Regions from separate parts of the Streptomyces sp. NPDC057743 genome, predicted to be linked through region 1. Evidence: riboswitches for the same ligand, from Rfam matches in the RefSeq annotation. Region 1 holds a riboswitch; each other region holds the start of a gene.
What was found. Region 1 has a riboswitch for thiamine pyrophosphate ahead of thiO (glycine oxidase ThiO). Riboswitches for the same ligand answer to the same signal wherever they lie in the genome.
Positions count from the first base shown of each region.

Region 2: another riboswitch for thiamine pyrophosphate. It lies ahead of thiC (phosphomethylpyrimidine synthase ThiC); the one in region 1 lies ahead of thiO (glycine oxidase ThiO).
Region 3: another riboswitch for thiamine pyrophosphate. It lies ahead of ACFVFQ_RS18220 (thiamine ABC transporter substrate binding subunit); the one in region 1 lies ahead of thiO (glycine oxidase ThiO).

Region 1 covers NZ_JBHVJX010000002.1:310,408-313,674, forward strand. The annotation lists gene ACFVFQ_RS03405 (Rv2175c family DNA-binding protein) at 1-40, opposite strand, end outside; gene ACFVFQ_RS03410 (NAD(P)/FAD-dependent oxidoreductase) at 149-1,420, opposite strand; TPP riboswitch at 1,561-1,673, shown strand; gene thiO (glycine oxidase ThiO) at 1,671-2,903, shown strand; gene thiS (sulfur carrier protein ThiS) at 2,900-3,151, shown strand; gene ACFVFQ_RS03425 (thiazole synthase) at 3,159-3,267, shown strand, end outside.
Region 2 covers NZ_JBHVJX010000011.1:121,547-124,813, forward strand. The annotation lists gene thiC (phosphomethylpyrimidine synthase ThiC) at 1-1,298, opposite strand, end outside; TPP riboswitch at 1,293-1,449, opposite strand; gene ACFVFQ_RS14960 (YibE/F family protein) at 1,521-2,849, shown strand; gene ACFVFQ_RS14965 (SsgA family sporulation/cell division regulator) at 3,021-3,267, opposite strand, start outside.
Region 3 covers NZ_JBHVJX010000014.1:126,427-129,693, forward strand. The annotation lists gene rlmN (23S rRNA (adenine(2503)-C(2))-methyltransferase RlmN) at 1-1,085, shown strand, start outside; TPP riboswitch at 1,124-1,244, shown strand; gene ACFVFQ_RS18220 (thiamine ABC transporter substrate binding subunit) at 1,348-2,421, shown strand; gene ACFVFQ_RS18225 (ABC transporter permease) at 2,475-3,267, shown strand, end outside.

The DNA of each region.
Region 1 (3,267 bases):
CGGGGACGAGCCCATCGATGTTTGCGTCAATCTCGGTCACAGGACAAGCGTGCCACCTCCCACTGACAGTCGGTAGCCGGGCCTCGCCGTGGAGCACGTCGGCGCCTCGACGGACGGGCCGCGCGGGCCCGCCGGGCCGGTGGCGGGGCTACCGCACCGCCGCCTTGAGCGGAACGGCCGCGTCCGCCACGCGCTCCCGGTCCAGCAGCGCGCCCCGTTCGATCAGCCGGCGCCCCTGGGCCAGGTCCCGCGGGCGCCCCACCGCCAGCAGCGCGACCAGCCGGCCGGCCGGCTGGTCGGCCCCCGCGCCGGGCTCGTGGCGGAGCCAGAGCACCGACCAGGCGGCGCCGGTCGGGTCGCCGCGCCACACCAGTTCGTCGGCGTCCCCGTGGTGGCCGGCGTACTGGACGAACCGCCCGAACTGCTCGGACCAGAAGTACGGGACCGGGTCGTAGAGCACGCCCTCCGCCGTGCCGCGGGCAATGTTCTCGGCCACCGTGCGGGGGCCCTGGAGGGCGTTGTCCCAGTGGTGGACCAGGAGTCGGGTGCGGTAACGGGCCGAGGGGAACGAGGCGCAGTCGCCGACCGCGTAGACGTCGGGGACGGAGGTGCGCAGGTGCTCGTCGGCCAGGACCGAGCCGTCCTCGGGCGAGAGGGCGACGCCGGAGCCGGCCAGCCAGGCGGTGGCGGGCCGGGCGCCGATCCCGACGACGACCGCGTCGGCGGGCAGGGTGGTGCCGTCGGCGAGGGTCACCGCACCGGGGGCGACGGAGGCGACCCGGGCGCCGGTGCGCAGCTCGGCCCCGGCGTCGGCGTACCAGGTGGCCATGTGCGCGGCGACCTCGGTGGGCAGGGCGCCGGCCAGGGGGTGGTCGGCGGCCTCCACGACGGTGACCTCGCAGCCGGCCTCGCGGGCGGCGGTGGCGAACTCGGCGCCGATCCAGCCGGCGCCCACCACCACGATCCGGTGCTGGGCGGCGAGCACCGGGCGCAGCCGCTCGGCGTCGTCCAGGGTGCGCAGCAGGTGCACACCGGGCAGGCCCTCGCTGCCGGGCAGGGTGATCGGTTCGGCGCCGGTGGCGAGCACCGCGTAGGCGTACGGGATGGCGCCCTGGGCGGTCTCCACCACGTGGTCCAACGGGCGCAGCGCGGTGACCGGGCGGCCGAGTTGCAGGTCGATGTCGAGGCCGGCGAAGTCGATGTCGAACGCGGAGCCGTCGGCCTTGCCGAGCAGCACGGCCTTGGACAGCGGCGGGCGGTCGTAGGGCTGGTGGGGCTCGTCGCCGAGGAGCGTGATCGCCCCGCGCCAGCCGTGCTCGCGCAGGGCCACGGCGGTCTGCACACCCGCCATCCCCGCGCCGGCGATCACCACGCGCGGCGTGCGGTCAGGGGCCTGGGGAGAGTTGCTCTGCTCGCTCACCCGCTCACTTTAGGACGGCGGGCGACGCGGCCCGCAGCAGCGCGCAAGGAGATCTCTGACACAACGTCACCGGTCGGGGGCGGCCCGGTCCCGGTGCGCTCCCTTACGACGCGTCGCGGCCCCGTACTAGGGTGGCGGATGCACGCACTCGCGGGAGCCCGGACGGACCGGGCTGAGAGGGAGGCTGGCCGGCCTCCGACCGTACGAACCTGATCCGGGTCATGCCGGCGAAGGGAGGGGCTGGACGCCCATGCATCCATCCGTCACACCATCGAACCCACCGCGTCCCGACGGTCGGCACCCCGATGTGCTGGTCATCGGCGGCGGCATCATCGGGCTGGTCACCGCCTGGCGGGCGGCCGGCCAGGGTCTGCGCGTCGCGGTGGCGGACCCCGCGCCCGGCGGCGGCGCGGCGCTCGTCGCGGCCGGCATGCTGGCCGCCGTCACCGAGCTCCACTACGGCGAGGAGACCCTGCTGGGGCTCAACCTGGCCTCGGCCGAGCGGTATCCGCGCTTCACGGAGGAGCTCCAGGAGGCGAGCGGGCAGCGCATCGGCTACCGGCGGTGCGGCACCCTGGCCGTCGCCCTGGACGCCGACGACCGCGCCCACCTGCGGGAGCTGCACGCCCTCCAGGTCCGGTCGGGCCTGGAGTCGGCGTGGCTGACGGGGCGGGAGTGCCGCCGGCTGGAGCCGATGCTCGCCCCCGGGGTGCGCGGCGGCCTCCGGGTGGACGGCGACCACCAGGTCGATCCGCGCCGGCTGGCGAGCGCGCTGCTGGCCGCCTGTGAGCGGGCCCAGGTGGCCTTCCACCGGACGTCGGCGGAGCGGCTGACGACCGCCGGCGGGCGCGCCACGGGCGCCGAACTCGCCGACGGCACACGCCTGGTGGCCGGTCAGGTGGTGCTGGCCGGCGGCAGCCTCAGCGGCCGGCTGGCCGGCGTCCCGGAGGCGGTGCGGCCGCCGGTGCGGCCCGTCAAGGGCGTGGTGCTGCGGCTGCGGCTGCCGGACGCGCTCCCCGGGGGCGGGGCGTTCCTCTCCCGCACCGTACGGGCCGTCGTCCGCGGCAATCCCCTCTACCTGGTGCCGCGGGAGAGCGGTGAACTGGTCCTCGGCGCCACCAACGAGGAGCTGGGCTGGGACACCACGGTGACCGCGGGCGGCGTCTACGAGCTGCTGCGGGATGCCCACGAACTGGTCCCGGGCATCACCGAGTTGCCGCTGACCGAGAGCCGCGCCGGGCTGCGCCCCGGCTCTCCCGACAACGCGCCGCTGCTCGGACCGACCGCGCTGCCCGGCCTCCATCTGGCCACCGGCCACTACCGCAACGGCGTCCTGCTGACGCCGCTCACCGGCGACGTGATGGCAAAGGCGCTGACCACCGGGACGGTCCCGGAAGAGGCCCGCCCCTTCTCCCCCGCGCGCTTCACCCCCGCCCTCCAGGGGGCCCGGCGCGCCCACGCCCCTCAGGAGCTGCCCGTATGAGCGCCCCCGGTACCCCCGTCCCGTCCGAAGTCCCCGGCGGGCCCACGGTGTCCGTCTCCGTCAACGGCCAGGCCCGCCGGATCCCGGGCGGGCTGACCCTCGACCGGCTGGTCGCCACGCTGTCCCAGGCCCCGGCCGGGGTGGCCGCCGCGGTCAACGAGACCGTGGTGCCGCGCTCCCAGTGGGCCGGCACCGCGCTCGGTGACGGCGACCGCATCGAAGTGCTCACCGCCGTCCAGGGAGGCTGATCCCGCCATGACCGACACCGCAGTGGCACCGGGGACCGCCCCCGCGGCGCCCGCCGCCGACGCCGACCAACTCACCATCGCCGGCACCTCGTTCGGCTCCCGGCTCATCATGGGCA
Region 2 (3,267 bases), on a different contig from region 1:
TGGTCGTAGGCGGGCGCGACGTCGGTGGTGAGCGGGCCGAGCGTGTAGAACGGGGCCTCCTCGCAGATCTCCTGCTGGAGGTCGATGTTCTCCTTGATCTTGTGCATCGGGACGTGTCCCGGGCCCTCGATCATGGTCTGCACGCCGTGCCGCTTGGCGATGGTGTTCAGCTCGCCGAGGGTCCGCAACTCGGCGAACTGCGCCTCGTCGTTGGCGTCCGCGATGGAGCCGGGGCGCAGGCCGTCGCCGAGCGAGAAGGTGACGTCATAGGCGGCCAGGATGTCGCAGAGCTCCTCGAAGTGCGTGTAGAGGAACGACTCCTGGTGGTGCGCCAGGCACCAGGCCGCCATGATCGAGCCGCCGCGGGAGACGATGCCGGTCTTGCGGTTGGCGGTCAGCGGGACGTAGCGGAGCAGCACGCCGGCGTGCACCGTCATGTAGTCGACGCCCTGCTCGGCCTGCTCGATGACGGTGTCCTTGTAGATCTCCCAGGTCAGCTCCTCGGCCTTGCCGTCGACCTTCTCCAGCGCCTGGTAGAGGGGGACGGTGCCGATCGGCACGGGGGAGTTGCGGAGCACCCACTCGCGGGTGGTGTGGATGTTGCGGCCGGTGGAGAGGTCCATGACCGTGTCGGCGCCCCAGCGGGTCGCCCAGGTCATCTTCTCCACCTCCTCCTCGATCGAGGAAGTGACCGCGGAATTGCCGATGTTGGCGTTCACCTTCACCAGGAAGTTCTTGCCGATGATCATCGGCTCGATCTCCGGGTGGTTGATGTTGGCCGGCAGCACCGCGCGCCCGGCCGCGATCTCGTCCCGCACGAACTCGGGGCTGACGTTCTCGCGGAGCGCGACGTACTCCATCTCCGCGGTGATCTCGCCGCGCTGCGCGTAGGCGAGCTGCGTGACCGGGGCACCGTCCCGCCCGCGGCGCGGCTGCCGCGGCCGGCCCGGGAAGACCGCGTCGAGGTTGCGCAGCCCCCCGCGCGGGGAGGTGTGCTTGATCCCGTCGTCCTCGGGACGCATCGGGCGGCCCGCGTACTCCTCGGTGTCGCCGCGGGTGATGATCCAGTTCTCCCGCAGCGGCGCCAGACCGCGGCGGACATCGGTTTCGATGGTGGGGTCGGTGTACGGCCCTGATGTGTCGTAGAGCGTCACATGCTTGCCGTTGGTGAGGTGCACCCGCCGGACCGGGACCCGGAGGTCCGGGCGCGATCCGGAGACATAGCCCTTGTGCCAGCCGATCTGCGACTGCTCGCCGTCGGCCGGGTCGTTTTCGGGCGTGCGTGCATCCAGAGTCATAGAGACCCAACTCCCTACGCCGGCATTACCCGGTAACAGGTTCGGCGGTCGACGCAGCGGCTTCCGTCATCCGGTGTTTCACGTGAAACACCGCTGGGACGGAGGTCAGCGCCCTCTCAGCCCGGTGCTCCGAGCTCCCGCGATTGCAAAGGTGCCACCACGGTAGCGGCCGATGCGGCAGTGTGAACAGGGGGCCCCATCGGTTCTTGCAATGATCGGGCGGTGAGCCCTCCCGAAACCCTGCACGCTCCCGCGGCCCATGGCCACACCCACAGCCACGGACCCGCCGCCCCCGTCTCCCGGCATCTGCGCAAGGTCATCGCCGCCGTCCTGGTCCCGTTCGCGGCCGCCGTCGCGGTCGGCCTGATCGTCCTCTGGCCCGGTGGCGCGCCCCCGCACCAACCGTCCGGCGTGGGCTTCGACCAGCCGACCGAGAGCGCCCGGGTCATCAAGGTCGAGGAGGTCAACTGCGCGGCGGTGCACGCCGAGCAGCAGCCACGGCCCACCGCGCCGGGCGGGCAGCCGGCGACCGGGGGAGCGGCCCGGGACAAGCCCTGCGAGCAGGCGACGGTCAAGGTGACCACGGGGCAGAACGCCGGCCGAACCTTCCAGACGGTGGTGACGCCGGACGCCTCGCGGCACTACACGACCGGGCAGGACGTGGTCGTCTCCTACTCCCCCAAGGCGCCCAAGGAACTGCAGTACGCGGTGACCGACGTCGACCGCACCGTTCCGATGTGGGTGCTGGCCGCGCTCTTCGCGCTCGCCGTGGTGGCCATCGGACGGCTGCGCGGGGTGCTGGCGCTGGTCGCGCTGGCGGCCAGCTTCGGGCTGTTGACGGTGTTCATCCTGCCGGCGATCCTCCAGGGCTCCGATCCGCTGGTGGTGGCGATGGTCGGCGGCAGCGCCATCATGTTGATCGCGCTCTACATGTGCCACGGGCTGACGGCCCGCACCTCCGTGGCGGTGCTCGGCACCCTCGCCTCGCTGCTGCTCATCGGGCTGTTGGGCTCGGTGTTCATCAACTGGGCGCTGCTGACCGGCAATACGGACGACACCACCGGCCTGGTGCACGGGCTCTACCCGAACATCGAGATCCGCGGCCTGCTGCTGGCGGGCGTCATCATCGGGTCGCTGGGGGTGCTCGACGATGTGACGGTGACCCAGACCGCCGCGGTGTGGGAGCTCAAGGACGCTGATCCGTCGGCGAGTTGGCGCAAGCTGTACGGCGCGGCGATGCGGATCGGGCGCGACCACATCGCCTCCGTGGTGAACACCCTGGTCATGGCCTACGCGGGTGCCGCGCTGCCGCTGCTCCTGCTGTTCTCGATCGCGCAGAGCAGCGTCGGCACGGTCGCCAGCAGCGAGGTGGTGGCGGAGGAGATCGTCCGCACGCTCGTGGGCAGCATCGGGCTGGTCGCGTCGGTGCCGGTGACCACCTTGCTGGCGGCCCTGGTGGTCTCGGCGGACCGTCCGGCGCCGGGCGGGGCGGGCGCCGGGGGACGACGGGGCGGGCGCCGGGCGGCGCGCGGGCGACGCCGCAAGCACTGAGCGGGCAATACGGGGGCGGGGCGAGCCGGGACGAGCGGGCGGGCGAAGTGCGGGGTGGGCGGCGGGCGTTGGCGGTTCTGGGCAGGGCCGACCGGGCAAGGGCGAACGGGCAGGGGCGACCGGCGTCCGGCCGGGCGCGGCGACGGTGGAGCGGTGGGCCGGCGGCCGGGGTCAGCCGGCCGGGGCCTCCGCCAGGATCCGGTCCAGCGTGGCCTCCAGGGTGTCGCAGACCTCCTCCTTGCCGAGCGGAACGATGCGGTCCGTGCGGTCCAGGAAGGCGATCAGCGGTGGCGCGCTGGCCCGGAACAGGGCGCGCTCCGGGCCGACTTGAAGGCTGATGTAGACATCGCTGAGACGCTCGGGGGAGGACGGCTCGACCCGCACGTCCCCCTCGCCGGCCGGGCGGTTCAGCCCGTCC
Region 3 (3,267 bases), on a different contig from region 1:
CGTTTGTCGCCCCCCGCGGCGCCAAGAAGCCCCCACGGCACCTCGCCGACCTCAGCCCGGCCGAGCGCCGCGAGGCGGTGGCCGCGATCGGTGAGAAGCCGTTCCGCGCCAAGCAGTTGTCGCAGCACTACTTCGCCCGCTACGCGCACGACCCGGCGCAGTGGACCGACATCCCCGCGGCGGCGCGCGAGAAGCTGGCCGCGGAACTGCTCCCGGACCTGATGTCGGTGGTGCGACACATCTCGTGCGACGACGACGCCACCCGCAAGACGCTGTGGCGGCTGCACGACGGCACCCTCGTCGAGTCCGTGCTGATGCGCTACCTGGACCGGGTCACCATGTGCATCTCCTCGCAGGCCGGCTGCGGCATGAACTGCCCGTTCTGTGCCACCGGTCAGGCCGGGCTGGACCGCAACCTGACCACCGCGGAGATCGTGCACCAGATCGTCGACGGGATGCGGGCGCTGCGCGACGGCGAGGTTCCCGGCGGCCCGGCGCGGCTGTCCAACATCGTCTTCATGGGCATGGGCGAGCCGCTCGCCAACTACAAGCGCGTGGTCGGCGCTATCCGGCGGCTCACCGACCCCGAGCCCGACGGCCTGGGCCTCTCCCAGCGCGGCATCACCGTCTCCACCGTCGGACTGGTCCCGGCGATGCTGCGGTTCGCCGACGAGGGCTTCAAGTGCCGGCTCGCGGTCTCGCTGCACGCGCCCGACGACGAGCTGCGCGACACCCTCGTGCCGGTCAACACCCGCTGGAAGGTCCGCGAAGTGCTGGACGCGGCCTGGGAGTACGCCGAGAAGTCCGGCCGCCGGGTCTCGATCGAGTACGCACTGATCCGCGACATCAACGACCAGGCATGGCGCGGTGACCTGCTGGGGCGCCTGCTCAAGAACAAGCGGGTCCATGTCAACCTCATTCCGCTCAATCCGACGCCGGGCTCGAAGTGGACCGCCTCGCGGCCCGAGGACGAGGCGGCGTTCGTACGGGCCATTGAGGCGCACGGCGTGCCCGTGACCGTCCGGGACACCCGGGGCCAGGAGATCGACGGCGCCTGCGGTCAGCTGGCGGCCTCGGAACGCTGAGCCCCCGCTGGTACGGTGGCGTGGAAAAAAACGCACATACATTCCGACAGGGGAGCGCCACAGCGCTGAGAGTGCGGACGCGTCGTAGCCCTACGGCGCCCGCAGACCCTTGAACCTCGCCCGGGTCATTCCGGGTAGGAAGTTCGGTCGTCACTCATGCTGTTGCGCCCCGCCCACCGTTCGCTGCCGAGCGTCATCGACGCAAAGCGCAGTGGACACCGGGCGGGGCCGCGTCTCTTCCTGGCCAGCCAGGAGGAACTCAGTGAGCACCACCAGCAGGATCACCGCGGCAGCGCTCGCCGCGGCGGCCGGCATGACCGCACTCGCCGGGTGCGGCGGCTCCGGCGGCGGCGCGGACGCCAAGACCGTCACGCTCGTCAGCCATGACTCGTTCAACGCCTCCAAATCCGTGCTGGCCGCCTTCGAGAAGGAGACCGGCTACAAGGTCAAGGTGCTCAGGGGCGGGGACGCGGGCAAGGCCGTCAACCAGGCGATCCTGGCCAAGGACAACCCGCAGGGCGACGTCTTCTTCGGCATCGACAACACCCTGCTCTCGCGCGGCCTGAACGCCGGCCTCTTCACTCCGTACAAGGCCCAGGGCCTGGAGAACGTCCCGGCCGACCTCCAACTCGACAAGGACGCCCACCGCGTCACGCCCCTCGACTACGGCGACACCTGCGTCAACTACGACCGCGCCTACTTCACCCAGCACAAGCTGGCGCCGCCACAGAGCTTCGACGACCTGCTCAAGCCGGAGTACAAGAACCTGCTGGTCACCGAGAACTCCGCCACCTCCTCTCCGGGACTCGCCTTCCAACTCGGCACCATCGCCACCCACGGCGAGGCCGGCTGGCCGGACTACTGGAAGAAGCTCAAGGCCAACGGCGTCGAGGTCGTGGACAGTTGGGAGCAGGCGTACAACGAGCGCTTCTCGGGTTCCGCAGCCGGCAAGGGCAAGGGCGACAAGCCACTGGTGGTCTCCTACGCCTCCAGCCCACCCGCCGAGGTGATGGGCAAGAACCCCGCGCCCAAGGAGGCCCCGACCGGCGTCGCGACCGGCACCTGCTTCCGGCAGATCGAATTCGGCGGTCTGCTCAAGGGCGCCAAGAACGAGAAGGGCGGCAAGGCGCTGCTCGACTTCCTCCTGTCGAAGAAGTTCCAGGAGGACATGCCGCTGCAGATGTTCGTCAACCCGGCGCGCAAGGACGCCAAGGTGCCGGAACTGTTCACCCGCTACGGCACCGCGATCGACAAGCCGGCGACGCTCGCCCCGGCAACGATCACCAAGAACCGTGACCAGTGGGTCAAGCAGTGGTCCTCGCTCGTTCTGAAGTAGCCCCCGCCCGCCCCAGGAGGCCCGCGCGCGGCACGGCGGTGCGGCTCGGTCTGATGGCCCTGCCGCTCGCCTTCTTCGCGCTGTTCTTCGCCTATCCGGTCGCCGTGATCGTCGGGCGCGGGCTGAAGGACGGCGGACAGTGGCAGTTCGGCCGGTTCGCCGCCGTGCTGGGCGACCCGGACGTCCTCCATGTGCTGTGGTTCACCGTCTGGCAGGCGGCCGCCTCGACGGCGCTGACGCTGCTGGTCGCGCTGCCCAGCGCATACGTCTTCGCCCGCTTCGACTTCCCCGGCAAACAACTGCTGCGGGCGGTGGTCGCGGTGCCCTTCGTCCTGCCCACCGTCGTCGTCGGCTCGGCCTTCCTGGCGTTGGTCGGCCGGGGCGGACTGCTGGACAACCTGTGGGGCGTCCGGCTGGACACCTCGGTGTGGGCGATCCTGCTCGCGCACGTCTTCTTCAACTACGCGGTCGTCGTCCGCACCGTCGGAGGGCTCTGGGCCCAACTCGACCCGCGCCAGGAGGAAGCGGCCCGGGTCCTGGGAGCCGGACGGTTCGCGGCCTGGCGGAGGGTGACGCTGCCCGCGCTGAGACCGGCCGTGGCCGCCGCGGCGCTGATGGTGTTCCTCTTCACCTTCACCTCCTTCGGCGTCGTACAGATCCTGGGCGGGCCCACCTTCTCCACGCTGGAGGTGGAGATCTACCGGCAGACCGCCGACTTCCTGGATCTGCCCACCGCCGCCGTGCTGACCCTCGTCCAGTTCGCCGCCGTACTGGGCCTGTTGGGGCTGCACGCCTGGACCGTGCGGCGTCGCGAATCGACCCTGCGGCTCGTCGATGCCTCCCGCA